Regions from separate parts of the Nonomuraea sp. B12E4 genome, predicted to be linked through region 4. Evidence: riboswitches for the same ligand, from Rfam matches in the RefSeq annotation. Region 4 holds a riboswitch; each other region holds the start of a gene.

Region 1 (7,043 bases), on a different contig from region 4:
CAAGGCCGACGACCCGGACAGATGGCTGGCCGGAATGTCGCGCCTCGTGGCCGCCCTGGAATCCGAGCCGTTCCAGGATCCGGGGTAATCCGAACCCCACAGCCTTCTCCGCCCGTACACCCCTGTGGACCCCCACGGCGGGAGAAGGCCATGAAGCGTAAATGGGTGCTGGTCGCCGCGTCAGCCGCGCTGGCCGGCAGTGGCGCCGCCGTCGTATTGAGCGGCGCGACGGCGGGAGGCGGCCCGACGGCCGCCATGCCCATCATCTACGGCAGCTATCCGGAGGCCGGGCACGCCCACGTGCCGGCCGAGAGCCTGCGGAACGACCGCAGACCGAAGATCCTCGCCTCCTCGCCGGGCCGGCCGCTGACGCTGACGGGACTTCTCGGCAATCCCAAAGGCGCGGAAACGGTTTCCGCCGCCCGGTTCCGGCGGGGCTGGGGCGAATACGTGGTGACGCAGGCCGAGATCGACGCGCGCCAACTGGCCAAGGCCGAGTCGATCGCCCCGGGCAGGGAGGAAGCCGCGTATTTCCTGCGGGCCCGGTTCATGGGGTCGATCAAACTTCTACGGATCATCAAATGACCGTGCGCGCCAAGGTCTCCCTGCGGGCCCCCGGCCTGCGGCAGCCCATGCCGCTGCCCACGCGTTCCCTGCTGGCCTGGATAGACACCGAGCCGGACGGCCGCCCGCGCCTGCTCGGGTTCGAACTCGACATCCCGGAGCGGGTCACGCTGCGCCCCGACGACAACGACGTCCACGCCGAAGCGGAGTTCTGGTACGCGGACGCCGTCCGTTACGTCCGGCCGTCGGCCGAATACCGTCTCTGGCACGGCGGCGAGGTGGGCAGCATCAGAATCCTCGAAGTGCTGCGGGGGCGCTGACCGGCAGGCGCCCCCGCGCACGCCGACCGGCTAGTCCACGACAGGCAGATAGATCGAGGCGCCCCGGCGGGTGAACTCCTCGGCCTTCTCCGCCAGCCCCGCCTCCAGCGCCGCCTCCTCGCTCATCCCGTGCTCGGCCGCGTACCTGCGTACGTCGTGGCTGATCCGCATCGAGCAGAACTTGGGCCCGCACATCGAGCAGAAGTGCGCCGTCTTGGCGGGCGCGGCCGGCAGGGTCTCGTCGTGGAAGGACCGGGCGGTGTCGGGATCCAGCGACAGGTCGAACTGGTCCTCCCAGCGGAACTCGAACCGCGCGTCCGACAGGGCGTCGTCCCGCGCCTGCGCCCCCGGGTGCCCCTTGGCCAGGTCCGCCGCGTGGGCAGCGATCTTGTACGTGATCACACCCGTCTTGACGTCGTCCTTGTCCGGCAGGCCCAGGTGCTCCTTGGGGGTGACGTAACAGAGCATGGCGGTGCCGTACCAGCCGATCATGGCGGCCCCGATGCCCGAGGTGATGTGGTCGTACCCCGGCGCGATGTCCGTCACGAGCGGCCCGAGCGTGTAGAACGGCGCGTCGTCGCAGAGCTCGCGCTGCAGGTCCACGTTCTCTTTGATCTTGTGCATGGGCACATGACCGGGACCCTCGATCATCACCTGCACGTCATGGGCGCGCGCGATCCGGGTGAGCTCCCCGAGCGTCCGCAGCTCGGCGAACTGAGCCTCGTCGTTGGCGTCCGCGATCGACCCGGGCCGCAGTCCGTCGCCGAGCGAGAACGACACGTCGTAGCGGGCCAGGATCTCGCACATCTCGTCGAAGTTCTCGTACAGGAAGCTCTCGCGGTGGTGCGCCAGGCACCAGGCGGCCATGATCGAGCCACCGCGCGAGACGATCCCGGTCTTGCGGCGGGCGGTGAGCGGCACGTACGCCAGGCGCACCCCGGCGTGCACCGTCACGTAGTCCACGCCCTGCTCGCACTGCTCGATCAGCGTGTCGCGGTACACCTCCCACGACAACTCCTCCGGCCGGCCCTTGACCTTCTCCAGCGCCTGGTAGATGGGCACGGTCCCGACCGGTACCGGCGAGTTGCGCAGGATCCACTCGCGGGTCTCGTGGATGTCCTGTCCGGTGGACAGGTCCATGATCGTGTCCGCGCCCCACCTGGTCGCCCAGGTCATCTTCTCGACCTCCTCCTCGATGGAGGACGTCACGGCGGAGTTGCCGATGTTGGCGTTGATCTTCACCAGGAAGTTCCGGCCGATGATCATCGGCTCGGTCTCGGGGTGGTTGACGTTCGCCGGGATGATGGCCCGACCGGCCGCGACCTCCTGGCGTACGAACTCAGCCGCGATCCCCTCGCGCACCGCCACGAACTCCATCTCCTTGGTGACCAGCCCCCGCCTGGCACAGGCGACCTGCGTGACGGGCAGCCCCGCCGCCCGGCGCTCGGCGATCCAGCCCTCGCGCAGGCGCGGCAGGCCCCGCCTGACGTCGGTCTCGACGTCAGGGTCGGTGTACGGGCCCGAAGTGTCGTACAGCCTCACAGCAGAGCCGTCGGACAGGCGGACCTGGCGCATCGGCACACGCAGGTCACCGGTGTAGATCTTGGAAAAGCGCGCGCTGCTCATCGCGCAAACTCCCTTCGCCGGCATTACCCGGAGCAGGTTCTGGCGGTCGGCGGCTGTCAGCCGTCCTCTCAGCCCGGTCCGCACCGGGCTCCCGCGTTGGACGGCGGTGATCGTACCCAACCCTCACTGCGCCCGAAACATGGGCATTTCACGAAATAACAGGATTTAGCGCCGCGAGCCTTCTCGGATGACGGCCCGGGCAGCGGGTCCGGGAGCGCTCAGGTTTGACGATCACCCTGGGCGGTACGGTCCCGTCAGGGGGAACATGAAAGATATCGCCGCGGTCGCAGGCCTGGCGGTGTTGGCCACGTTCAACGTGTCCGCCGCCTCCGGGGGTGGGATCGAACAGCATGAAGTGAGCAAGGAGCAGTACGCCGTCCTGATCGCTCAGTGCCGCTACTCCAGCATGGGAATGACACGCTGCCGTGCGGCGGTCAAGGCGGACTACCGCATCGGCCAACCCGACAAATCACTCGACTGCCGCACCTACTCCGGCGTGACCGTCTGCGGCACGCTATATCTCAGCAAGGCCCAACGCACGTGCGCCCAGGAAGCCGTAGGCAGAGGGCTGTCATACCGCCGCGCCGAGGTCGAGTGCTACGCCTTCGGCTGAGGAGCTGAACCTTGATCATCGCTGGGGCGGACGGCTCGCGCACCGGACTGGAAGCCGTCGGCTGGGCCGCCACGGAGGCGGCGCTGCGCCAGGCGCCGCTGATCGTGGCGCACACCGTGCCGAAGTGGGTGTGCGAGGAGACCGCCGGATACTACGCCGAGGTGGGCCGGTGGATGCGCGAGGGCGCGGAGTCGGTGCTCGTCTCCGCCAGGGACCGGGCGCTGCGCGAGCGGCCGGGCATCACCGTGGAGACCAAGCTACTGCCCGGCGACCCTCGCGCGGCCCTGATCAAGGCCGCCCAGGGGGCCGAACTGCTGGTCGTGGGCAGTCGCGGCATCGGCGGCGTACGCGGGCTGTTGATCGGCTCGGTCGCCTACGGGGTGGCCGCGCACGCCCGTACGAACGTGGTCCTGGTCCACGAGCGGCCCTCCGCGCCGCGGGCCGAGGTGGTGGTCGGGGTCGACGGCTCCACGGGATCCATGCGGGCGCTCGACTTCGGCTTCACCGAGGCGGAGCTGCGGGGTGCGCGGCTGCGTGCCGTACAGTCCTGGGCCTGGCCGCATCCGGGCGGCTTCGAGCCGGCCGACCGCGACGGCGAGCAGAGGCACCTGCGGGCCCTGCAGGACCTGCTGGCCGGGCACCGGGGGCCGCATCCCGGCGTGGACGCGGTGGCGGAGGTCGTGCACGGCCACCCCGTCGAGGTGCTGAGGGAGGCGGCGGCGGGAGCCGAGCTGCTGGTCGTGGGGTCGCGCGGGCACGGCCAGCTCGCCGGGATGCTCATGGGCTCGATCAGCCAGGCCATGCTCCACCACGCACCCTGCCCGCTCGCCGTGATCCACTGAAAGTTACACGCCACTCCCGCCGTCCCCGCAGGTCACCAGCCTGCGAACAGCGCCCTGCCTTTCCCCCGCCCCCAGGCGATCCTACGATTCGCGCGAAGACCAGGACGCGTGAGCCCCTCCGTGCGACGGCGCGGCGAGGCGAGGCGACGACGGGAGCAGACGATGCGCAGGACCACCGCCGTGCTGGCGGCGATGCTGGCTCTGGCCGCGGCGGTGCTGATCGCGACCACTTCGCAGGCCGGCGCCGCGCCCATCAGGATCATGCCGCTGGGCGACTCGATCACCGGATCCCCCGGCTGCTGGCGGGCCCTGCTCTGGAACAGGTTACAGAGCACCGGCCACACCGACATCGACTTCGTCGGCACGCTCCCGCCGCAGGGCTGCGGGGTCTCGTACGACGGCGACAACGAGGGCCACGGCGGCTTCCTGGCCACCAACGTGGCCAACCAGAACCAGTTACCCGGCTGGCTCGCCGCGACCAGGCCGGACATCGTCCTGATGCACTTCGGCACGAACGACGTGTGGAGCAACATCGCACCGGCGACGATCCTGAGCGCGTTCACGACGCTGGTGAACCAGATGCGGGCCAGCAACCCCAACATGAAGATCCTGGGTCGCCAAGATCATCCCGATGAACCCGTCCACCTGCCCCGACTGCGCCCAACGTACCGTGAACTTCAACAACGCCATCCCCAGCTGGGCCGCCACCACCTCCACCCAGCGGTCGCCGATCACGGTGGTGGACCAGTGGACGGGGTTCAGCACGAGCACGGACACCTATGACGGCGTGCACCCGAACGCCGCCGGCGACCAGAAGATGTCCGACAAGTGGTATCCGGCGCTGGTGAGCGCCCTCTCCAGCACCTCCACCCCCACAGCCACCGTCACACCCACCATCACACCCACCGTCACGCCGCCGCCCGGCGGGTGCACGGCCACCTACCGCAACACCGGGCAGTGGCAGGGCGGCTTCCAGGGCGAGGTCACCGTCAGGAACACCGGCACCGCCCCGCGGAGCTCGTGGACGGTGCGGTGGACGTTCGCGGGCGGCCAGCAGATCACCCAGATCTGGGGCGGCACGCTGAGCGCCGGCGGCTCGGCGGTGACCGTGCAGAACGCGAGCTGGAACGGCCTGCTGACCCCTGGGGCGTCGACCACGTTCGGCTTCCTGGCCTCCTGGAACGGCACCAACCCCGCCCCCACCCCCACGTGCTCGTAAGCGCGGTCGCCCTAGCCAGTGATCGCGGCCATCCTGGGCTCGGCCAGCCGCACGTAGTCCACGGTGGCCAACGCGACCGACCGATCGAGCCGGGCGGCATTGAAGTACAGCTCAGGCCGCTCCAGCAGCGACGGATCAGCGACCAGTTCGAGCCGGGAGTCATAGCTGAACGGCAACACGGTCCCGCTCATGCTCCCGGCCAGTTCCTCGGCCTTCTCCTTGCCGGCGAAGGCCACGTACGTGCCGTCCAGCAGCGCCTTGACCGCCTGCAGATCGAGCCGAGCATCACCGGGCACGACAGCCAGCACGTGCCTGGTCTGCTTCTTGCCGATCTTGACCATCACCACCAGGCACTTGGCCGCCTGCGCGACATCGTGCCCGCGCAGCGCGCTGACCAGCTCGGTACGCCCCTCAGGCGCATGGTCGATCAACCGGTATCGCGCTCCCGCGCCGTCCAGGTCGGCGATCAGCCGCTCGTAGAGCCCGTTCGGCTCACCAGTCACTCCAACCCACCCGTCCAAGGCACCACGCCACCACCGACCGAGACCCGAGGAAGCGCGGGGAAGGACCCACGGAAGCACAGGAGAACCCAGCACCACCCACCCTGAGCCAATCAGCTCCTAGCCGCCACCACAGGAGCACCTTCACTGGCCTGCACCAGCACAAACCCTTGCCCCTGGAACGCCAGCTGCATGGCCTCCCCGCTCCCCCGCCCGATCAAAGCCCCCGCCTTCAACGTCCGGTTGATCCCCACCTGCAACCCCGCGCTCCAGCAGACGGCGGACTGCCCATCGGCATAGGTGGGCATCCGGGCGACATCGAGCAGCACCGGCGTCCCGTGCGTGGTCACCGCCACCCACCCCGTCCCCGTGACGGTGGTGTTGAACAACCCCCCGGCCGCGACCCCGGCCCCCTGAACCCGCTGGATGTCCCACGTGAGCTGCGGCTGAAACGCCAGCAGATTACGCCCGTTGATCGTGAGCCCCTCGTTCTCCAGGAAGAACAGGTGAATGTCGTCGGCATTGTCGGCGAGGTAGAGCAGCCCTTCACCCCGCACCCGCATGAGCGAGGCCCCCTCGCCCGTCACAGCCTTCTTGAACAGCTTCCCGAGGCCCCCCGACCCCTCGTAGTCGAAGTCCATCTGCCCCTGGAAGGCGACCATCGACCCCTGCTTGGCCAGCACCTCACCAGGTAGCTGCGCCCGCAGCATCTTGCCGTTCTCCAGAGCGAAGCCGGGGGGCAGTTGCCGGGCGTCGAGGTTGCCGAAAATCGAGCTGCGCACGTGTCCAACCCTTCGAAGAAGCCGATGCTGCCAGCGTACGAAGAACCTTGCCCCGGCACGCGCCCCTACCCCTCCCCTAAAACCTCACCCCCGGCCATCAGCGGCCAGATCCCGCACCACCTGAATGAGTTCGGCCGGATCAAACGGCTTGGTCAAATAGGCGTCAACCCCGATCCCCAGCCCCCGCCTCCTGTCGTCGTCCTGCGCCCGAGCAGTGATCAACACCACCTTGATATGGCTGGTCGCCTCCTCAGTACGCAACTTCTCCGCCGTCGCCCACCCATCCAGGAACGGCATCATCACATCCAGTGTGATGACGTCCGGCATGACGTCGAGCACCCGATCAAGACAATCCTGCCCATCAGTAGCGGTCGCGACCTCGAACCCCTCCAGGTTCAGGTTGACCGCGATCAACTGCCGGATGACCTCGTCATCATCCACAACCAATACTTTGCCAAGAACCTCGCTCACGGGCGCCAAGCTAACCCGTAGCGGGCCGGTCACGGGAGGTTTTCGCAGGATGCGTCCGAGGCACTTCGCCCGGTGCCGAGCAGTCCCCAGATACTGATAGCCTTGT
Region 2 (7,043 bases), on a different contig from region 4:
GCCCCAAGATTACAGGTACGCGCTCAAACGGCGACCGCGGCCCGATCCGGGCCGGGTGGTGCCGGAGTGGCGGCCGGGAGGCGTACCTGGGGATTCGATCTCCTCCACCCGGCGACTACGCTCAAGGCATGACCACTGACGCCGCCGGCATGGACGTCTTGCGCACGCGGGTGGAGCAGGCCCTCGGGGAGTTCGTCGCACGGCGGCTGCCCGACCCCGGCGACCCCGAGCTCGCCCCGCTGAGCACGTTCGCCGCCGAGTTGCTGGCCGGCGGCAAGCGGCTGCGTCCCGCGTTCTGCTACTGGGGCTGGCGCGGCGCGGGCGGCACCGACGTGCCGGAGATCTTCACCGCGGCCGCCTCGCTGGAGCTGTTGCAGGCCAGCGCGCTCGTGCACGACGACGTGATGGATAGGAGTGACCTGCGCAGGGGCATGCCGTCGGCGCACCGCCGCTTCCAGGCGATTCACGAGAAGTCCGGCTGGCACGGCTCCGCCGCCCAGTTCGGCGAGGGCGCGGCTATCCTGCTGGGCAACCTGCTGCTGATCTGGTCGGGCGAGATGTGGCGCACCAGCGGCCTGTCACGCGAGGCCCTGGACGCGGCCCAGCCCGTGCACGACCACATGCGCACCGAGCTGATGTGCGGGCAATACCTCGACCTGCTGGAGCAGGCCCACGGGGAGAACACCTTCGAGTCCGCGCTGCGGGTGGCGCTGTTCAAGAGCGGCAAATACTCGGTGGAGCAGCCGCTGAGGCTGGGGCTGGTGCTCGCGACGGCCGAGCTCGCGCCGTGGATGGACGAGCTGTGCACCGGCTTCGGCACCAGGGTCGGGATCGCGTTCCAGCTCCGCGACGACATCCTCGGGGTGTTCGGCGACCCGGCGCAGACGGGCAAGCCCGCGGGCGACGACCTGCGCGAGGGCAAGCGCACGATGCTCGTCGCCCGTACGCTGGCGGCCGCCTCGCCGTCCGCCGCGGACACCGTGCGGCGCCTGCTCGGGGATCCGGGGCTGGACGAGGACGGGGTGGAGACGCTGCGGCAGATCATCGCCGAGACGGGCGCGCTGCAGGAGTGCGAGGACCTGATCGGCGACTACCTGACCAGGGCCCTGGCCGGCCTGGACGCGGCCCCGGTCACGGCGCAGGCCCGTGCGGCCCTCACCGAGCTGGCCATCGCCGCCACCAGCCGCAAGACCTGACCGCCTCCACAAGCCCCGCCCGCCGCCGGCATGTCCCCGACCCGGCGATGGGGAGCCACCGGCCCCGCCTGCCCGCGCTGAGCGGCGGGCAGGCGGGGACCGCGTTCGGCGGGCCGTCGCCGGCGAGGCGCCGTGCCGGGCGCCCCTCCGGGGTCAGCGCTGAGCCAGGCGCTTGGCGAACTGCGCGGCGGCCGCTCCCGGGTCGTCCGCGTCGGTGATCGCCCGCACCACCACCACCCGGCTCACTCCGCACGACATCACCTCGTCCAGGTTGTCGAGGTCGATGCCGCCGATCCCGAACCACGGCCGCGAGGTGCCCAGCGAGGCCGCGTGCCGGAGCAGCGGCGGGCCGGGCGCGGGGCGGCCGGGCTTGGTGGGCGTGGGCCAGACAGGGCCGCAGCAGAAGTAGTCGACGCCCTCCTCCACGGCCGCGGCGGAAGCCTCGGCGGCGGAGTGGGTGGACCGTCCGATGACGATGTCGTCGCCGAGTATCTCTCGCGCGACCGTCAAGGGAAGGTCGTCCTGCCCCAGGTGGAGCACGTCGGGCCGGGCGGCGTAGGCCAGATCCGCCCGGTCGTTGACGGCCAGCAGCTTGCCGTGCCGGTCACAGGCGTCGCGGAACACCTCGAGCAGCGCGAGCTCCTCACGCGCCTCAAGACCCTTCTCCCGCAACTGGACGATGTCCACGCCGGAAGCCAGCACCGTGTCCAGGAACTCCGCCAGGTCACCGCGGTCACGGCGGCCGTCGGTGCAGAGATAGAGGCGGGCCTCAGAAACCGAGGGCTTGGGCACGTCGCTTGACCTCCGTGTGGCGACCGGCCTTGATCGCTTGGATGGGCGACCCGGGCAGCGACTCGTCAGGGGTGAAGAGCCAGCGCAGCGACTCGACTTCGTCATAGCCGGCGTCCTGCAGCACGGTCAGCGTGCCGGGCAGGCCCTTCATCACATCCTTGCCGTCCAGGAACACCGCGGGCACCTGAGGCCCGCCGCTCCCGCGGCGCACTCCGAGGAGCTTGTGGTCCTTGAGGAGTTGCTTGGCACGCCCCAGCGATAGGTCCAGGCGCGAGGCCACTTCGGGGAGAGTGAGCCACTCGTCGACGAGTTGCTCGGTCTCCCGGTCGATCTGTGCAACAGAAAGCGTCACGAAACCACAACTACCACATGCCGTGCTTGCTCAAACAACACAATCCCGTAGGGAGACTTCTGGATCTACCAGGCGTTCCGCGTCGAGAGGGTGACCGGCTTCGATGATCCTGCGCCCCTGTACGAGATCACGCGGCCGGTCCACGGCCAGCACCGCGGCGAGGGTTTCCTCGGCCGTGAGCCAGACCGCCGACCACGGGCCCTCGGGGTCGCCGCGGTAGATGAGGCGCTCCCCGGCCGGGTGGTGCCCGGCGTACTGCACCATGTGCTTGAACTGCTCCGACCAGAAGTACGGCACCGGATCGTAGACCATGTCCTCGCCCAGCAGCGTGGCGGCGGCGACCTCGGGGGCGTTGAGCGCGGTGTCCCAGTGCTCGACCCTGAGCCTGGTCTGCCAGCGGCGCGACCACCAGGCGGCGCAGTCGCCGACGGCGACGGTGTTCGGCAGCGAGGCGCGCAGGTGCTCGTCCACGACGACCCCGTTGTGCAGGTCGATGTCGGCGGCGGCCAGCCATTCGAGCGCCGGGCGCACGCCGATGCCGGTGACGACCACGTGCGCCTCGACGAACTCGCCGTCCAGCAGCCGCACGCCGCCCTCGTCCACGGATTCGACCATGGTGTCGAGCCGCAGGTCGATGCCGTCGTACCAGCGCTGGGTGCGGGCGCCGATCTCGGCGCCGACGGCGGTGGCGAGCGGGGCGGGGCCGGCCTCGATCACCGTCACCACGCACCCGGCGCGGCGGGCCGCGGTGGCCACCTCCGCACCGATCCAGCCGGCGCCGATGATCGCGACGCGGGCGCCGGGCACCAGCATGGCCCGCAGCTCGTGGGCGTCGTCGAGGGTGCGCAGCACGTGCTGGGGGCCGTCGCCGGGCAGCCTGATCGGCTCGGCTCCGGTGGCGATGACCAGGCCGTCGTAGCCCAGCTCGCCCTCCGTCGTCTCCACGACGCCGGGGCGCAGGGCCTTGGCCGTGACGCCGGACCAGAAGTCCACCTCGATCGCGGCCAGATCGGTGTCCACGTAGCTGGTGTCGGCGTCGCCGAGCAGCACGGCCTTGGACAGGGGCGGGCGATCGTAGGGACGGTGCCGCTCCTGGCCTATCAGCGTGATCCTGCCGCTGAATCCGCGCCCGCGCAGCGCCTCCACCGTCCGCAGGCCGGCCAGGCCCGCTCCTACCACCACGACATGGTTCACGTTCATGACCATAACGGGGGCGGTGCCTGGATGTCGCACCGAGGCCGTAGGCTGGGGACGTAAGCCGCGCGGGAGTCCGGCCGTCACCGGGCTGAGAGGAAGGCGTCATCGGGCCTTCGACCGCAAGACACCTGATCCGGATCATGCCGGCGAAGGGAGCGCGAATGGATGTGATCGTGGGTGGCGGAGTCGTCGGGCTGTCGATCGCCTGGCGGCTGACCCGCGAGGGGCGGCCGGTCACCGTGGTGGATCCGGCCCCGGCCGGCGGAGCCTCGCACGCGGCGGCCGGGATGCTGGCCCCGGTGAGCGAGGTCACCTACACGGAGGGGCCGCTGCTGCGGCTGGGCGTCGCCTCTCTGCGCCGCTGGCCCTCCTTCGCCGCCGAACTGGCCGCCGACGCGGGCTTCTCGGCCGCCGACCCGGGTCTTCCCAGTCCCGGCGGGCGTGCGGCGGGTGATGTCGATCCCGGCGTCTCCGGCGGGCTCGCGGGGGACGGCGCGGGCGGCGGGTTCGGCATCAGCGCGCGGGCGCGGGCCGGGCTGGATCTGCGGGCGGACGGGACGCTCGACGTGGCGTTCGGGGCCGACGACCTCGCGGCGCTGGACGAGCTGGCGGCGTTCATGGACAAGCTGGGGCTGCGGGTGGAGCGGCTGACGGGCCGCGAGTGCCGCCGCCTGGAGCCCATGCTGGCCCCCTCCGTGCGCGGCGGGCTGCTGGCCCCCGGCGACGCCTGGGTGGACCCGCGCCGGGTGACGGCCGCGCTGCTGACCGCCCTCGACCGCCTGGGCGTGCCGCTCGTACGGGCGCGCGCGAGCGGGCTCCTGCGCGACGGCGAGCGGGTCGCCGGAGTACGCCTGGCGGACCCCGAACAGCCCGGACCCGGTTGGCGGCCGGAGATCCGGGGCGACCGGGTGATCCTGGCGGCCGGGGTCTGGAGCACCGAGCTGGCCGACGTGCCGGTCCGGCCGATCAAGGGACAGATCATGCGGTTGCGCTCGCCGCAGCCGCTGCTCAGCCGGTGCGTGCGCGGGACCGTGCACGGCTCGCCGGTCTACCTCGTCCCCCGAGGTGACGGCGAGCTGGTGGTCGGGGCCACACAGGAGGAGCTGGGGTTCGACACCAGGGTGACGGCCGGCGGGCTCTACGAGCTGCTGCGCGACGCCAGGGAGCTGGTGCCGGGCGTGACGGAGCTGGAGGTCGCCGACGTGGTGGCCGGCCTGCGCCCGGGGACGCCGGACAACCTGCCGCTCATCGGCCCGGCCCGTACGCCGGGGCTCGTCCTGGCCACGGGACACCACCGCGGCGGCGTGCTGCTGGCCCCCCTCACGGCGGCCCTCGTGTCCGACGCCGTGGCGGCGGACACGGCGGGCGGGCCTGCCGCTTTCCCTGGAGCCGGTGGGGCCGGTGGAGGCGGTGCGGCCGATGCGGCGGTGGGTGACGACGGTGAGTTGGCGGAGTTGTGCTCGCCAGAGAGATTTCGGGAAATTTCATGATTGTGACGATCAACGGGGCCGCCCATGAGGTGGCCGACGGGATTACGGTGGCGCAGGCCGTACGTACATTGACCGTGGCCACCACCGGAGTGGCGGTGGCCGTGAACGACGAGGTGGTCACGCGGAGCTCGTGGGAGACGACGGTGCTCGGCGACAGCGACCGCGTGGAGGTTCTGACGGCGGTGCAAGGTGGATGATCTGATCATCGCCGGGGAGAAGTTCTCCTCCCGGCTCATCATGGGGACCGGCGGCGCGCCCTCGCTGGAGGTGCTGGACCAGGCGCTGGCCGCGTCCGGGACCGAGCTGACCACGGTGGCCATGCGGCGGCTCGACCCCGGCGCCCGCGGCTCCGTGCTGGACGTGCTGCGCGAGCGCGACATCAAGGTGCTGCCCAACACCGCGGGCTGCTTCACCGCGGGTGAGGCGGTGCTGACCGCCCGGCTGGCCCGGGAGGCGCTGGGCACGAACTGGGTCAAGCTTGAGGTCATCGCCGACGAGCGGACGCTGCTCCCCGATCCGATCGAGACGTTCGACGCGGCCGAGCGGCTCGTGGCCGACGGGTTCGTGGTGCTGCCGTACATCGGTGACGACCCGGCGCTGGCGCGGCGGCTGGAGCAGGCGGGCTGCGCGGCCGTGATGCCGCTGGGCGCGCCGATCGGCTCCGGGCTGGGCATCCGCAACCCGCACAACATCGAGCTGATCGTGGAGGCCGCCTCGGTGCCGGTGATCCTCGACGCGGGCATCGGGACGGCCAGCGACGCCGCCCTGGCGATGGAGCTGGGCTGCGACGCCGTCCTGCTGGCCACGGCGGTCACCAGGGCGCAACGGCCCGATCTCATGGCGGCGGCCATGAAGGCGGCCGTGGTGGCGGGGCGGCTGGCGCGGCAGGCGGGCCGCATCCCGCGCAGGCGCTACGCCGAGGCGTCCTCACCGATGACCCCCTGACGGAATGGTCACAGCCCCGACAGGACGCCCTGCCGGGGCTGGGACGCCAGTGAAGCCGTGCCCGTTTCGCCGGGCGGCTTCGACGTGCCGATCAGAACGTCTCAGCATCGGTTTCGGGCGCCGGGGCCCTGCCAGTGGCGAAACGCCCGTAAACTCAGCCGGGTGGATACGACGACTGCGGACCCCCTGGTCGGACGGCTTCTCGATAGGCGCTACCGCATCGAGAGCCGGATCGCCCGGGGCGGTATGGCGACCGTCTACCTGGCGTTGGACATCCGGCTCGACCGGACGGTGGCGCTGAAGGTCATGCACCGCTCGCTCGCCGACGACCCCGCGTTCGTCAGGCGGTTCATCGGCGAGGCCAAGTCGGTTGCCAGCCTGTCCCATCCCAACGTGGTGCACGTCTTCGACCAGGGCACCGACCAGGACATCGTCTACCTGTCGATGGAATACGTGCCCGGCAGGACACTGCGCGACATCCTGCGCGAGCGCGGCCGGCTGCCCGCCCGCGAGGCGCTGGAGATCCTCATCCCGGTGCTCGCCGCCCTCGGCGCGGCCCACCAGGCCGGGATGGTCCACCGCGACGTGAAGCCGGAAAACGTCCTCATGACCGACGACGGCCGGGTCAAGGTCGTCGACTTCGGCCTGGCCAGGGCCATCGAGGCGACCAACCAGACCCGCACCGGCATGATGATCGGTACCATCGGCTACATGGCGCCCGAGCAGGTCACCATGGGCGCCGCCGACGTGCGCAGCGACGTCTACGCCGCCGGCATCATGCTGTTCGAGCTGGTCACCGGCCAGCAGCCCTACGAGGGCGCGACCCCGATGTCGGTGGCCTACCGGCACGTCCACGACACGGTCCCGGCACCGTCGACGCTGGTCCCCGAGGTGCCGCCGCTGATCGACACGCTGGTGGCGCACGCGACCGCGCGCGAGCCGCACGACCGCCCCGCCGACGCCACCGCGATGCTGGTGGCCGCGGTGGACGCGCACCGGATGCTGCCGCGCACGACGGACCCGCAGGCGTCCAACGTCCGGTCCCACGCCGGACCGGCGCACGCGGCCCCG
Region 3 (7,043 bases), on a different contig from region 4:
GTGCCACAGCCGCTTGCTGCCGTCGTGGCGGATGCGCACGTCGTGGACGGCCCACTGGCTGCGGAACTCGGTGCTGAGCATGGACAGCTCACCGACGAGGTCGCGCAGGGCCCGGTCATGGGGCTCGCGTCCGGCTTCGGCGCGCAGCAGCCAGCACCGCGACCTCTTCGCGGCGCAGCCCGGGAACCCGGCGGCGGCCGTCCTGCTGGCGTTCGGGCCGAAACTGCTGCTGGAGAGGGCGCCGAAGGACAGCACGTCGATGCCGGCCTTCCAGGTCATCTCGGCCGGGGTGGCGCCGAGGTGGTCCAGGGCGTTGGCGAAGCGTCCGCCGTCCATGTGGACGCGCAGTCCCGCATCCCTGGCGATGCTGCCCAGGCGGCGGATCTCGTCGAGGGAGTAGACGCTGCCGCTTTCGGTGGCCTGGCTGATGCTCAGTACGGACGGCTGGACGCTGTGTACGTCACCGGCCCGGCGGCGGGCCGCCTGGTGGAGGGCGCCGGGGTCGATCTTGCTGTCGTCGCCTTGGCCGCCGACCAGCTTGGCGCCGTTGGTGAAGAACTTCGGCGCGCCGCATTCGTCGTTGTTGATGTGGCTGTCGGGGTGACACAGCACGCTGCCCCAAGGCGGAGTGAGGGTGGCCAGGGCCAGGCAGTTCGCGGCGGTTCCGGTGGAGACGGGGAAGATGTCGACGTCCCGCTCGAAGATCTCGCTCAGCTTGCGGCGGGCGCTGTCGGTGAAGGGGTCGTTGCCGTAGGGAGGGGCATCCCCGGCCGTCGCCGCGGCGACGGCCCGCACTATCTCGGGCGAGGCGCCGGCCATGTTGTCGCTGATGAAGGCGCGGCTGGAAGGGATGATGGCGGTTACCGAACGAGCAGTAGCACCGCCGCCCAGGCGTGACGGCGGGCGGTCACGGAGAGGCGCGCACCTTCCAGGTGCCGCCGTGGACGACCACGGCCTGGTCGTCGTTGATCGACAGGTACGCCTGCTCGCCGTGCCGCGCGACCTGCCGGTCATGCCGCTCGGCCCGGCCCCGGTTGCGGTGGGCGAGCACCAGGAAGGGCACCAGGCCGAGGCCGCGCGTCGATTCGGGCGCGCCTGGATCCCCGGGGTCGATGGCGGCGTCGGCCTCGCGGTAGTAGCCGAGGTCCGGCGCGGCCAGCGCCGCGCCGGCCGAGACGTCGGCATAGCCGAGGCGGCCCTCGCGCACCGCCGGCGCGACGACGCGGTCGAAACCGGTCCGCTGTACGTGCTCCAGCAGGAACAGGGGATACCCACCGGCGACGAAGACCAGGTCGGCCCCGCGCAGCGCGCGTTCGACATCGGCCGCCCCCGCCCGTTCGAGGTCGAGGCGCTCGACCACCATGCCCTCCCCCCGCAGCAGGCTGTCCGCCGCCTCGACCCACGGGGCGGCGGGCAGCGGATTGGCCGCGGTCGGCACCAGGACCGCGTGCCTCGCCGTCAGGGGGAGCGACGCCAGCCAGGGCGGCAGGGCACCCAGTCCGGCGGAGCCGAGGAACACTTTCCGCACGTTCAGTTCTCCCTCTGGTCGCTCATCGCGGGCAGGCGCGCCGCCGTGGGCCGTTCGTGCCGGTACGTCGCCAGCCAGCCCAGCGCCGCCAGACCACAGAAGCCGGCCGAGGCCGCGCAGGCGCCGCCCCAGCCGTAGCGGTCGTAGGCGCTGATGCCGACGGCCGTGCCGAGGGCACCGCCGAAGAAGTAGGTGGTCATGTAGATGGTGGTCAGGCGGGACCGGGCGGCGTCGACCAGGTCGTAGATGACCGCCTGGTTGGTCACGTGCACGACCTGGCAGCACACGTCCATCAGCAGCGCGCCGAGGACCAGCCAGACCAGGCTGCTCCGCCCGGCGGCGAGCACGCCGAAGGAGCCCGCCAGCAGCACGATCGCGCCCCCGGTGACCGGCAGGCGCGTCCGCCGCCGGTCCAGCAGCCGCCCGCCGCCCAGCGCGCACAGCGCACCCAGGGCGCCCACCAGCGCGAACAAGCCGATCCCCGCCTTGCTCCAGCCGAACGGCGGGCCCGACAACAGGAAGGTCACGGTGGACCAGAAGCAGCTGAACATGGCGAACTGCGCGGCGCCGATCAGCGACCGCCAGCGCAGGACCGGCTCGCCGCGCGCCAGCCGCAGCACGGCCCGCATCTGGGCGGCGTACCCGAGGTCGACCTCGCGGCCCCCGGCCGGCAGCATCCGGTACATGGTCGCCGCCATGACGGCCATCACCCCGGCCGCCACGCCATAGACCCAGCGCCATCCGGAGACCTCGGCGACGAGCCCGGCGAAGGTCCTCGAAAGCAGCACCCCGAGCAGCAGGGCGCCCATCAGGGTCGCGACCGTACGGCCCCGGTGCTCCGGGCGCGCCAGCGTCGCGGCGTACGGGATCACCATCTGCGCCACCACGGACGAGGCGCCCACCAGTATGGCAGCGGCCCCCAGCACCTGCGGCCCGGATGCGGCCGCGCTGACCGCGAGGGCCACGGCGTCGATCGCGAGCAACGTGGTGATCAGCGGGCGGCGGGCGATGATGTCGCCGAGCGGCACCACGAACACCAGCCCGCAGGCGAAGCCCACCTGCGTCACCGTGATGAGCATCCCCGCCGCGGATGGGCCGATCCCCAGCTCGCGGGCGATCGTCGGGAGCAACGGCTGCGCGTAGTAGACATTGGCGATCGTGATGCCACAGGTCAGCTCCAGCAGCCGCACCAGGGCACGCTCCAACGCCACGGTTCTTCCTCCAACCGGTCGATCCAACGGGGCAGTGCCGTCACCCGGACCGCACCCGCCAAGTGGTTTCGAGGAGGCGGGGATCCGGGGGACGCAACCGCAGGGATCAGCCGGCGGGCCGCGTCGACTGGGCTTGGCACGAGTGTCCTCGGAGGTTCACCCCGAAAGGGAGGACACCTCAGTCATGCGGCGATGAGCACTGTAGCCGATGGTTGGCCGTGGTAGGTCCCCTGCCCCTCGCCGGGCGGTGACGGGTCCGAAACCTGGTGCAGCCGGGTTACCGTTACGGCGCCTGTTACGCTCGTATGCGACGCGGGGTGCCCGGCGAGCCGGGCTGAGATCACACCCGTAGAACCTGATCTAGTTCGCACTAGCGAAGGGACGTCACGGGTGACCTCCGTTCCCAAAATCCTCTCTATCGCCGGCACCGACCCCAGCGGTGGCGCGGGCATCCACGGCGATCTGAAGACCTTCTCCGCCCTCGGCGGCTACGGCATGGCGGTGACCACGGCTCTGGTCGCGCAGACGACCACAGGCGTGCGCGGCGTACACGAGGTGCCCGCGGAGTTCGTCAGCGCTCAGTTGGACACGCTGCTCGCCGATGTCCCCGCGGACGCCGTGAAGATCGGCATGCTGGGGCGGGCCCCCGTCATCCACGCGGTGGCCGCGGCACTGGACAGGTTCTCTCCTCCGTACGTGGTGCTCGACCCGGTGATGGTGGCCAAGAGCGGCGACCGGCTGCTGCCGGCCGACGCGGTGTCCGCGCTGCGTGAGGTGCTGCTCCCGCGCGCCGACCTGATCACCCCCAACCTGCCGGAGGCGGCGGACCTCCTCGGCGAGCCGCAGGCCCGCACCGTGGCGGAGATGCACGAGCAGGTACGGCGGCTGCACGCGCTCGGTGCGCGGCGGGTGCTGCTCAAGGGCGGCCATCTGGACGGCGAGGTCTGCGTCGACGTCTTCAGTGCCGGCGGCGAGCCGGTCGACCTCGCCGGGCCCAGGGTCGCGACCCGCCACACCCACGGAACCGGCTGCACCCTGTCCTCGGCGGTCGCGGCGCTGCGCGTGCGTCACCGGGACTGGCTCGCCGCCGTGCGAGCGGCCAGGGACTACCTGACCGGCGCGTTGCGTGCCGCCGACAGCCTGCGCGTCGGGGGCGGTCACGGCCCCGTCCACCATTTCCACGCGGTGTGGTGAGGCGGATGGCCGAGCCGCCCGACGACCTGCCGATCATCGAGAGGGACGTGGTCCGGCTCGTCGTCCTCGACACCCGCGATCGGTTGCTGCTCTTCCACACCCGCGATCCGACGATGCCGGAGAAGGGAACCTGGTGGGAGCTCCCAGGCGGCGGGATCGACGACGGCGAGGACTATGTCGACGCGGCGATCAGGGAGCTGAGGGAGGAGACCGGGATCCGTACCCGCCCCGCGCAGATCGGCGCTCCCACCTGGCGGCGTGACAGCTCCTTCCGCTACCGGGGCGCGCGGCGGCTGCAACACGAGGTGGTGGTCCGCGTCCGCCTCGACGTCCCCGGCCCGGACATCGACCGCTCGGAGATGCTGGACTTCGAGATCGAGGACTACTTCGGCTTCCGCTGGTGGCCGGTCGCCGAGGTCGGCTCCAGCACGGATCGGGTCTACCCGCGCCGGCTGCCGCAGCTCCTGCCGGAGTTCCTGGCGGAGGTGAGCATCGCCGAGCCATTCGAGCTGTACCCCTGAGACACGCCGGTCCTATGCGGCGGGTGTGTGGCCGGCACGAGAGTCAGTCCTGGACGGCCGGTGCGCGGGCCTCGGCCCGGCGGGCCGAGGCGCGCCGGGAGGCCAGCATCTCGATCACCCACAGCAGCAGACCGGCGGCGGGGAAGGCGGCGCCGAGCACGCAGACGCCCGCCCAGCCATGACTGGCATAGATGGCTGCCGACAGGCCGCTGCCCGATGCGCCGCCGAGGAAGTAGGCGGTCATGTAGGCGGCGGCAGGTAACTGGCGCCGCAGGCCAGGAGGAACCCGCCGGTCGCATACCTGGCCCAGCCTCGGTCGGCGAGCTTGCCGGCGAAGCGGGCCGCGGTCGCCCCGGTCACGCCGAGGAGGGCGAACAGCCCGATCGCCGCCTGGTCCCAGCCGTAGGGAGGGCGGGCGAGCAGGAAACCGTAGCTGGCCCAGAGCACGCCGAACGAGGCGTAGGTGAAGAAGCCATAGGCCATCCGCAGGCGCAGCACCGGCTCCTCGCGGACGAGCCGCACCACCGAACCCAGCAGCGCCGGATAGCGCATCCGCGTCAGCGGCGCGAGCACCGGCAGCTGCCGCCACAGCAGCACTCCCACCACCGCCGTCAGGGCGGCACCAACAGGTAGACCGCGCGCCAGCCCGCCAACTGCGCGATCACCCCCGCCACGGTGCGGGACAGCAGGATGCCGATCAGCAGGCCGCTCATCACCGTGCTGATCACTTTGCCCTGCCCAACACATGAATCAGCACCCGGCAATCGATGGAGGAGATGAATGGAGCTGCGTCAGCTCGAACACTTCCTGGCGGTCGCCAAACACGGCAGGTTCACCGCGGCGGCCCGCGAGGTGCTGATCGTGCAGTCGGCGTTGAGCACGTCCATCCGCAACCTCGAACGTGAGCTCGGCGCCCCGCTGTTCGACCGCGCCACGCGGCGGGTCGTGCTGACCCCGGCCGGGAGGGAGGTGATCCCTCTGGCCCGGCGCATGGTCGCCGACGCCGAGGCGGTGCGCGACGTGGTGGCCGCGGTCGCCGGGCTGCGGACCGGCCGGGTCAGCGTGGGAGCCATCCAGTCGCTTGCGCACGTCGACCTGCCCGCAGAGCTGGCGCGCTTCCGCCGCACGCATCCGGGAGTGCACGTCGAGGTGCGGGACACGGTCGTCGACGAACTGGTGGAGGCGCTCCGGCTTGGCCAGCTCGACCTGGCCTATCTGGTGCTGGGCGGCGCCGTGCCGGGCGGGCTGACCGTGCACCACGTGTTCGCCGACGAACTGGTGGTGATCGCCGGGCCGGGGCACCCGTTCGTCAGGCGGGACCAGGTGTCGCTGGCCGAGGCGAGCCGGGAGCCGCTGGTCGGCTTCGGCCCGGGCACGGCACTGGCGCAGCGCATCCGGCAGTTGTTCATGGACCACGGCCTGCGGGCCCGGTTCGTGGCCCAGACCAACCAGCTGGATCTCCAGGCCGGGCTGGTACGCAACGGCCATGGCGTGGCGATCGTCACCCGGAGCCGGGCTGACCGCTCGGGACTGCCCGCTGCCACCCTGGTGCAACCAAAGGTGGAATGGCGGGTGGCGCTGGCCACCCGCACCCCACGACCGGCCAACCCGGTGGCCGACGCGCTGCTGCGCCACCTGATCGACGCCCCCCATGAGCCCAGTTGAAGGGGTTCACGTAGTCCCGGGGATTCTAAACTCGCGTCAAGGGCCTGTCCCATGGATCAGGTGATCGCTTTGCGAGGCACCATATAGTCGGGGTTCGGCCTGGCCACCTCCTCCGTCGAAACTCAGTTGCGGCTCCTACCTGGTTGACCCATGCTGGCGGCCATGATGATCAGAGAGGCGATGGCCCACGATTGGCCCAGTATGTGGGCGTTCATGGAGGGCATCGTGCGGGCCGGTGAGACATTCTCGTGGGATCGTGGCACCCCCGAATCTCAGGCCAGGCAGATGTGGTTCCCCAAGCCGCCGGGCCGCACCTTCGTCGCCGTGGACGCGGACGGAACCGTCCTGGGCACAGCTAACAGCGTCCGCAACCACGGTGGCGGCGCCGCACACATCTCCAGCGCGAGCTTCATGGTCGATCCGAGCCACTCCGGCCGGGGAGTTGGCCGGGCGCTCGGCGAGCATGTCCTGGAACAGGCACGTAAGGACGACTTTCGAGCGATGCAGTTCAACGCCGTCGTGGAGACCAACGCCCGGGCGGTGGCGCTGTGGAGGTCACTCGGCTTCGAAGTGATGACCACCCTTCCGGCAGGCTTCCACCATCCGGTTCACGGCTACGTGGGACTGCACATCATGTACCGGCGGCTTTGAGCTTGGTCACGCACCGCTCGGCGGTGTCGGGCTCGCTCGGAGGCCGGCCTCATGCTGCCACGTCCTTGGATGGGCGTCGCCGATGAGCCCGAGAGGGAGATCGTGCTCAAGGAGGGCCTTCAGCCCGCTGATCAGGAACGTGAAGCCGCCGGTGGAGTCGATGGCGTACTGGACGACCTCGTCGCCACTGCCGGTGAAGCCGCTTTCAGTGACCTGGACGTAGGTGGTGCCGCCCGACGCGGAGATGAAGCGGAACTCCACCGTGGTCGGGTT
Region 4 (7,043 bases):
CGCGGCGGTGAAGACCCCACCTTCCTGCAGGTCAGTGCTCAGACGCTGGCGGGCAACGGCGACGCTGGACGGCGCGTACGGCAGCAGCACCACGCTTGACACACCCACCTCCCCGTTACCCGTGCCCCCCGCGGGAACACTCCCCGGTACGACCGAAATGCCCCGTTACCCAACCCCAGAAACCGCATCTCGATCACAGCTTGTACACATTGGACGATAGATCAGCGCAACCGTGACCACGTCGTTACCGCATCGGTGTGTCGGATCCGATAGGGGAAGCACACCGCAGGACAAGCCGCATCCTGGTGCCTCCGTCTGGTCGCGGATGAGCGCTCACGTCTCCCCCTTGTGCCCTCGCGAGACTCCGGACGATGTAGAGACCGAGCCCCACTCCACCAAACCTTCTCCGATCCCCGCTGTCCACCTGGACAAACCTCTCAAAGATACGCTCTCGGTCAGGCGGGGCGATACCGACCCCCTCGTCGTCCACCACAGCCACCACGTTGTCATCCTCGGGCCAGGCCTCGACCCTGATCAGCCCGCCCTTCGGCGAGTACTTGAAAGCGTTCTCCAGCAACTGCCCCAGCACGATGTCCGTGGCCAGCGCGTCCCCCAGCACGAACGGCAACCCGTCCGGGATGGCCACCTCCACCCGGTGCCGGTCCGACAGCACCGGCAGCCCCAGCGTGGCCGCGTTGATCCGCTCGGCCAGGTCGAACTTCTCGATCCGTACCTTGAGCTCGTCCGCCCCCGCCCTGGAGCCCAGCAGCAGGTGGTCCATGAGCTGCCCCAGCGACCGCGACCGCTCGGCGATGGTGCGCACGGCCGAGCGGCGTTCGAGGTCGCTCAGCTTGTCCCAGCGCGAGTCCAGCGTGCTGGCGAACCCGCGCACGATCGTGATCGGCGTACGCAGCTCGTGGCTGGTCGTGGCCAGGAACAGGTCCTTGGCCTCCTCCAGTTCCTTGGCCGTCGTCACGTCGCGGAAGTCGATGACCACCTCGCCCGTCTCCTCGATCCGTGCGCTCACCACGTCCAGCCACCGCCCGATCTCCATCTGGAACGTGAGCTTCCGCCCCGGCTCCGGCAGCGGGAACGGCGGCGGCCCGCCGATGACGGCCTCGGCGGAGAACGCGGTCAGCTCGGCGGCCGCCGGATTCCAGCGCACCACGCGCCCCGCCCCGTCGAGCACGGCGATCCCGTCGGCGCTCGCGTCGAACACGGCCCGCTCGTGCGCCCGCTGCCGCACCGCCTCCTGGTAGGCCACCGCGTTGCCCACGGCGATGCCCGCGTGCCCGGCCAGCAGTTCCAGCAGCTCCAGCTCCAGATGCCCCGGCGTGCGCCGGGAGAACAGCGCATAGAGAGCCCCGTACGGCCGCCCTCCGACCGCCGCCAGGCCCAGCGCGATCGTGTGCAGCCCCGGCAGCCGCGCCCACACCAGATTGCTCAGCCCCTGCGACTCCAGCAGGACGGTCTTCCCGGTGCGTAACAGTTTGTCCACCAGGCTCGTACGCAGGTCCGTGGTGGTCCCCCTGAGCGTCTCCGGCAGCCGGTACGTGCTCACCAGCCGCAGCCGATCCTCCTCGATCAGCACGAACCCGCCCGCGTCGGCCCCGGTGAGCTCCGTGAGGCTGGCCGAGATCCGGTCGAGCACGGCGGGCAGCTCCAGCTCGGAGTTGATGTCGCCGACCACGTCGGTCAGCCGCCGGACCAGCCTGGCCCGGCGCGCCATCCGGTTTCTGGCCATCTCGTCGGCCCTGGCCAGGTAGTGCACGCAGACGTAGCCGGCCACCGCGCTGCCCAGCCGCAACGCGCTGATGTCGACCCGCACGTCCAGGAGGGTCCCGTCGCTGCGGAAGCGTTTAGTACGCAGGGAGACCTGGCCTCCGGTGCGTACCCGCTCCAGCACGGCGTTGTGCTCGGCCACCAGCTCGCCCGGCACGATCGGCGCGCGCCGCCCGAGCATCTCCTCCGCCGTCCAGCCGAACAGCCGCTCGGCCTCGGCGTTCCAGACCAGCACGCCCTGATCCCGGTCGAGCGCCACGACGGCGTTGGGTGAGCTGGCGAGCACCGCGCGAGCGATCTCGTCGTCACTACCGGCCCATTCGTCCCCCACACCTCCATAGTGCCCGTGGCGCGGTGAGTCCGTCGGGCGATCCGTCCGATACGCTGCGAGCACCGCACAACACAGTTGCGGGCACCGCACCACACAGTGCGGGCACGGCACAACACAACGGCGGGCACGGCGATTCGCCCGCGGTGCGGGCATCGCGGCTACACGCGGGAGGGTGACGGAATGTCGAGCGGTGATCTCGATGCCCTGCTGCGGGTGACCTCCAGCACCTACCGAGGTGAGACTCCGCCCGACATCGCGTTCGGCACCTACGACGGTGCCGTGGGCAGGCTGGTGCTGGCCGTGACGGGCAAGGGCGTCGCGGCGTGCAGCTTCGAGCCGGAAAACAGCGTGTACGAGCTGGTCACCAGGCATGTGGGCACGTTCATCGGGCCCGAGCCGGGCCGGCTCGACCCGGTGCGCAGGGAGCTGGACGCCTACTTCTCCGGCCGGCTGCGCGCGTTCACCACCCCCGTGGACTGGGCGCTGGCCACCACCTTCGCGCGCACGGTGCTGCAGAAGACCATGGCCGTCCCCTACGGCACGACCACCACGTTCGAGGAGATCGGCCAGAGCATCGGCCGGCCGCGCGCGTTGCGGGCGATCGGCAACGCGCTGGCCTCCAACCCCGTCTGCGTGATCGTGCCCTGCCACCGGGTGGTGCGCGGGGACGGCACGCTCGGCGACTACGCGGGCGGTCCGGCCGCCAAGCAACACCTCCTCAACGTCGAGCAGCGCGCCTCAGCCTGACCGCCCTGCCCGCGCGGCCTCGGAGCCGGGCTCGGAGCCGGCCGCGCGGCGCCGCCGCGGCCAGCCGACGGCCAGCGTCACCAGCCCGGCCACCAGGGCCGCGCCCAGGGCGCCGTTCATCCACGGCTGCCGGGTGAACCCGATCGCCTCCCGTACCGAGGCCCACAGGGCGTCCCAGCCCTCCACAGTGAGGCTGGAGGTGGTCAGCCAGTACGCGAGGAAGCCGAGCCCCCACGGCACCAGCATCGACCAGCGCGACGGCGCGTCCTCGCCGGTGTTCCAGCGGGAGGCGCCGCCCAGCACGAAGTAGTCCACGGCGAGCACCGCGAACATCGGCACGAACACCGCCCCGATCACCGACAGGAACGCGCCGTACGAGGTGACGTCCACGACCAGCGCGATGGCGACGGTGAGCACGCCGATCGCGGCGGAGAACGCCCGCCGGTCCACCCTGGGCATCAGGTTCTGCAACGAGACCGTCGTGGAGTAGACGTTGGCGAAGGACTGGTCGGTCTCCCGCAGCACCAGGATGCCGAAGAACAGCGCGCCCACCGGCACCGCCACGAAGGGCCCGAACACCGACGTGCTGTCGGCTCCCACCGCCGCCGCCCCGGCGATGGCCACCGCGTACACGCCCAGCCCCAGGCAGGCCACCTGCGCCAGCGTGTAACCGCCGACCACCCCGGTGAACGCGGCCCTGCTCGACCTGGAGTGCCGGGCGAAGTCGGCCGCCATCGGCACCCACGACACCGACAGCGCGATCACGTAGTCCACGGCCGGGGCGAACGCGGTCCAGGATCCGCCCGCGTGCACGGGGGCGTCCGAAAGGAAGAACCAGGCGAACCAGAGCATCGACACGATCACCCCGACGGTGACGTAGCGGCGCAGCAGCCGGATCGAGCCGAGCGGCCAGATCGTGAGCGCGGTGGTGAGCACCCCCGCCACGATCACCCACACCTGGTAGGGCACCCCGCCGAAGATCGCGGAGGCGGCCTTGGCGATCACCCACAGCTCGAACGCCCCCCAGCCGAGCATCTGCACGACGTTCAGCACCGTGGGGACGTAGGAGATCCGGGCCCCGAACAGCCCGCGCAGCAGCACCATCGCCGGCTGCCCTGTCTGGGTGCCGGGGATGGCGGACAGACCCACCATGGCCGTGCCGATCAGGCTGCCGACCACGGCCGCCAGCAGCGCGGCGCCCAGGCTGAGCGGCGCGTTGCCGAGCGGGTCGAGCAGGAACATGGCCCCGGAGAAGCCGAGGAGGCTGACACCCAGGTTGGCCCAGAGCGCGCCCTGGTCGAGCACGCCCAGTGTCTTCGGCGGCCGTCCTTCGAGAGTCAGGGGAACTTCGTTGACGGCATGCGACATCGCACACTCCCTACGCCGGCATTATCCGGACAGGTTCAGGCGGTCGGCAGCGGATCAGTTGCTGCCCTCTCAGCCCGGCACCCCGAGCTCCCGCGACGATCTGTAATTGGCGCCCTCATCATGCCCTAATGACGGCGAAACCGCCATAGTGGGCGTTGTCTCACCGTACAAGCCGCCTCACGCGACGAAAGGCGGCTGCCCGGTCTCGCTGACCATCGGGCGCCGCGCCGACTCCCATGACTGCATGCCGCCGCCGACGTTGACCGCGTCTCGTCCGAGCTGGGTGAGCCAGGCCGCGACCTGCATCGATCGGCCGCCCACCCGGCACACGACGTAGACCGTCCGGTCGCTGGGCACCTCGTCCACCCGGCCCTGGATCTGCGTCATGGGGATGTGCACGGCCTCGGGGGCGTGCCCCGCCACCCACTCCTCCTGCTCCCGCACGTCGAGCAGGTAGGCGTCGGACGGAAGGGCACTGGGGTCGATCTCAGGAACGCTCATGACTCCATCATCTCGCGTCCGGCACGGGCCCCGACCACCTACTTGAGCAGCCGGGACAGGCGGCGGTCGGCCAGCGGTTTCCCGCCCGTCTGGCAGGTGGGGCAGTATTGCAGCGACGAGTCGGCGAACGACACCTCGCGGATCGTGTCGCCGCACACGTCGCACGGCTGCCCGGCCCTGTTGTGCACGCGGAGGCCGGACTTCTTCTCCGCCTTGAGATCCTTGGCCGCCAGCCCGTGCGCCCGCTCGACCGCCTCTCCCAGCGTGGTGACGATGGCCTCGTGCAGGTCGGCGATCTGCGCGTCGGTCAGCGTCGCCGCGATCTTGAACGGGGACATCCTGGCCGCGTGCAGCACCTCGTCCGAATAGGCGTTCCCGATGCCCGCGATCACCTTCTGGTCGCGCAGCAACCCCTTGATCTGCGTACGGTTGCCGCCCAGGATGCGCTTGAGCGCGGCCACGGTGAACGACTCGTCCAGGGGGTCGGGGCCGAGGGCGGCGACGCCCGGCACATCGTCTGGATTTTTCGTGACATAGACGGCCAGCCGCTTCTGCGTCCCCGCCTCCGTCAGCTCGAACCCCGGCGCCAGCCCTTCCTCATCGGGCGCCAGCCGGACCCGGACCGCGAGCGGGCCCTTGCCCGGGCGGACGGGCTTGGCCCCCGAGAGGTCCTCCCGCCAGCGCAGCCATCCCGCCCGGGCGAGGTGGATGATCAGGTGCAGCCCGTCGCAGTCGAGGTCGAGGAACTTGCCGTGCCGCGACACGCCGGTCACCGTGAGCCCGCCGAGCGCGGTGGCCGGCGGGTCGAACGTCTTGAGCGCCTGGAACGCGACCACGTCGACGCCCAGGATCGTACGGCCCACCGCCCGCTCGCGCAGGAAGTGGACCAGCGACTCCACTTCGGGAAGTTCCGGCATGCCACCAGAGTACGGTCCCCATGAGCCCCGGCCGTCCACAGCCTGTGGACAACCGGGCGCGAGGGGCTAGGGCACGCTCCAGAAGGCCAGCTCGTGCGCCATCCCCTCGGTGAACAGCGCCTCCGCCCGCGCCGGATCGGGGCCGGCCTCGTCGATCATCTGGGCGATCCGCACGGTGAGCGCCTCGAACCCCGGGTCCGCGTACGTGTCCACCCAAGCCCGATATCTCGGTTCAGCAGGCGGATTCTTAGCCAATATCCGCCCAAGGTTCGAATATCCCCACATACACGGATAAAGCGCAGCCAACCCCTCCCCGTAGGACGCCGCCGACTCCAGCAGGAACCTCGTGTACGCCTCACACGCCGGCCCCTTCACCGCCCCCTCCAGATCGGCCCCGAACTCCGCCGACATCGTCCGGTGCAGGCTCAGCTCGTCGTGGAAGGTCGTGTGCGCCAGGTCCACCAGGTCGCCCAGGTGCGCGGCGGGCGCCTGCCAGGCCAGCCGGGCGAACACCCGCACGTAGTCCAGCAGGAAGAGGTAGTCCTGCTCCAGCCACGACCTGAACACCGGCTCGGCCAGGTCACCCCGCCCGATCCCGGCCACGGTGGGATGGTCGAGCTGCTCCTGGAGCAGCGGCCGGCCGATCGCGTGCAAACGTTCCGAGACAGTCATGCCTGGGAGGTTAGTGTCGAAGGACCTGCGTGCGGATCGCCGGGAAGTTCCTCGCCCACTCCGACCACGACGGAAGGCGGCTCGTCAACCCCATGCAGCTCGACCCCGCACTCGCGGGCGCCCTGCCGGCCGAGCACGCCGTCGCCGGCCGCGTCGAGCTGTCGGACAAGAAGCCCCGGGTCACGGATCCCTCCCCGCTCGGCCACCCCGAGCTGGACGCCACGCCGGCCCGCATCGCACAAAGCCGGCCATCTCGCCCCGACAACACGAAGCCGGGCACCCGACGGTGCCCGGCCACGTTGTTTCGGCCGACCGACCGCCTCAGGCGGCGTCGAGGATGTCCTGCGGCACCGGCTTGTCCTCCTTGAGCGCGTTGAACAGCGCCAGCGCCTTCGCCCGGTCCCACTTGACGGCCGCGCCGCCGTCAGCCAGCTGCTCGTTCCCGCCGAACGGCACCACCGTCGTCACCGGGCTGTCACCCATGGCCAGCCCCAGCGACAGCATGTCGAACACGCCCGTGCCCGAGTCCACCTCGACCGCGTCCGTGGCGCTCATGGCCAGCGGGATCGACGTGAACGGGTTGATGAGCACCCCCGGGCTGGCCGCCTTCTTCACGACCGCCCCGAGGAACTGCCGCTGCCGCTTGGTCCGCTCGAAGTCGGGCAGCGCGCCGCCCTTGCGGGTGCGCACGTAGCCGAGCGCCTGGGCCCCGTTGAGCAGTTGGG

What was found. A riboswitch is a leader RNA that binds a small molecule or an ion and turns the genes downstream of it on or off. The one in region 4 is predicted to bind thiamine pyrophosphate.
Region 1: another riboswitch for thiamine pyrophosphate. It lies ahead of thiC (phosphomethylpyrimidine synthase ThiC); the one in region 4 lies ahead of ABGB18_RS35165 (cytosine permease).
Region 2: another riboswitch for thiamine pyrophosphate. It lies ahead of ABGB18_RS22170 (FAD-dependent oxidoreductase); the one in region 4 lies ahead of ABGB18_RS35165 (cytosine permease).
Region 3: another riboswitch for thiamine pyrophosphate. It lies ahead of thiD (bifunctional hydroxymethylpyrimidine kinase/phosphomethylpyrimidine kinase); the one in region 4 lies ahead of ABGB18_RS35165 (cytosine permease).

What each region holds. Positions count from the first base shown of each region.
Region 1 covers NZ_JBDPME010000010.1:3,712-10,754, reverse strand. Annotated here, with positions in the region: gene ABGB18_RS22905 (SDR family NAD(P)-dependent oxidoreductase) at 1-88, shown strand, start outside; gene ABGB18_RS22900 (hypothetical protein) at 151-585, shown strand; gene ABGB18_RS22895 (hypothetical protein) at 582-884, shown strand; gene thiC (phosphomethylpyrimidine synthase ThiC) at 915-2,510, opposite strand; TPP riboswitch at 2,503-2,615, opposite strand; gene ABGB18_RS22885 (hypothetical protein) at 2,776-3,123, shown strand; gene ABGB18_RS22880 (universal stress protein) at 3,135-3,965, shown strand; gene ABGB18_RS22875 (GDSL-type esterase/lipase family protein) at 4,128-4,748, shown strand; gene ABGB18_RS22870 (cellulose binding domain-containing protein) at 4,705-5,184, shown strand; gene ABGB18_RS22865 (YbaK/prolyl-tRNA synthetase associated domain-containing protein) at 5,196-5,687, opposite strand; gene ABGB18_RS22860 (AIM24 family protein) at 5,798-6,466, opposite strand; gene ABGB18_RS22855 (response regulator) at 6,551-6,937, opposite strand.
Region 2 covers NZ_JBDPME010000009.1:206,076-213,118, forward strand. Annotated here, with positions in the region: gene ABGB18_RS22150 (polyprenyl synthetase family protein) at 129-1,196, shown strand; gene thiE (thiamine phosphate synthase) at 1,350-1,988, opposite strand; gene ABGB18_RS22160 (Rv2175c family DNA-binding protein) at 1,966-2,340, opposite strand; gene ABGB18_RS22165 (FAD-dependent oxidoreductase) at 2,371-3,540, opposite strand; TPP riboswitch at 3,593-3,709, shown strand; gene ABGB18_RS22170 (FAD-dependent oxidoreductase) at 3,699-5,027, shown strand; gene thiS (sulfur carrier protein ThiS) at 5,024-5,224, shown strand; gene ABGB18_RS22180 (thiazole synthase) at 5,217-5,972, shown strand; gene pknB (Stk1 family PASTA domain-containing Ser/Thr kinase) at 6,135-7,043, shown strand, end outside.
Region 3 covers NZ_JBDPME010000045.1:32,314-39,356, forward strand. Annotated here, with positions in the region: gene ABGB18_RS46245 (beta-eliminating lyase-related protein) at 1-1,014, opposite strand, end outside; gene ABGB18_RS46250 (Type 1 glutamine amidotransferase-like domain-containing protein) at 908-1,528, opposite strand; gene ABGB18_RS46255 (MFS transporter) at 1,531-2,739, opposite strand; TPP riboswitch at 3,043-3,138, shown strand; gene thiD (bifunctional hydroxymethylpyrimidine kinase/phosphomethylpyrimidine kinase) at 3,130-3,933, shown strand; gene ABGB18_RS46265 (NUDIX domain-containing protein) at 3,939-4,454, shown strand; gene ABGB18_RS46270 (hypothetical protein) at 4,498-4,698, opposite strand; gene ABGB18_RS46275 (hypothetical protein) at 4,695-5,060, opposite strand; gene ABGB18_RS46280 (LysR family transcriptional regulator) at 5,235-6,119, shown strand; gene ABGB18_RS46285 (GNAT family N-acetyltransferase) at 6,282-6,770, shown strand; gene ABGB18_RS46290 (SRPBCC family protein) at 6,777-7,043, opposite strand, start outside.
Region 4 covers NZ_JBDPME010000021.1:69,035-76,077, forward strand. Annotated here, with positions in the region: gene ABGB18_RS35150 (ATP-binding protein) at 1-102, opposite strand, end outside; gene ABGB18_RS35155 (PAS domain S-box protein) at 245-2,113, opposite strand; gene ABGB18_RS35160 (methylated-DNA--[protein]-cysteine S-methyltransferase) at 2,294-2,860, shown strand; gene ABGB18_RS35165 (cytosine permease) at 2,852-4,228, opposite strand; TPP riboswitch at 4,219-4,332, opposite strand; gene ABGB18_RS35170 (rhodanese-like domain-containing protein) at 4,406-4,729, opposite strand; gene ABGB18_RS35175 (DNA-formamidopyrimidine glycosylase family protein) at 4,768-5,646, opposite strand; gene ABGB18_RS35180 (transcriptional regulator) at 5,713-6,318, opposite strand; gene ABGB18_RS35185 (GPP34 family phosphoprotein) at 6,348-6,686, shown strand; gene ABGB18_RS35190 (LCP family protein) at 6,640-7,043, opposite strand, start outside.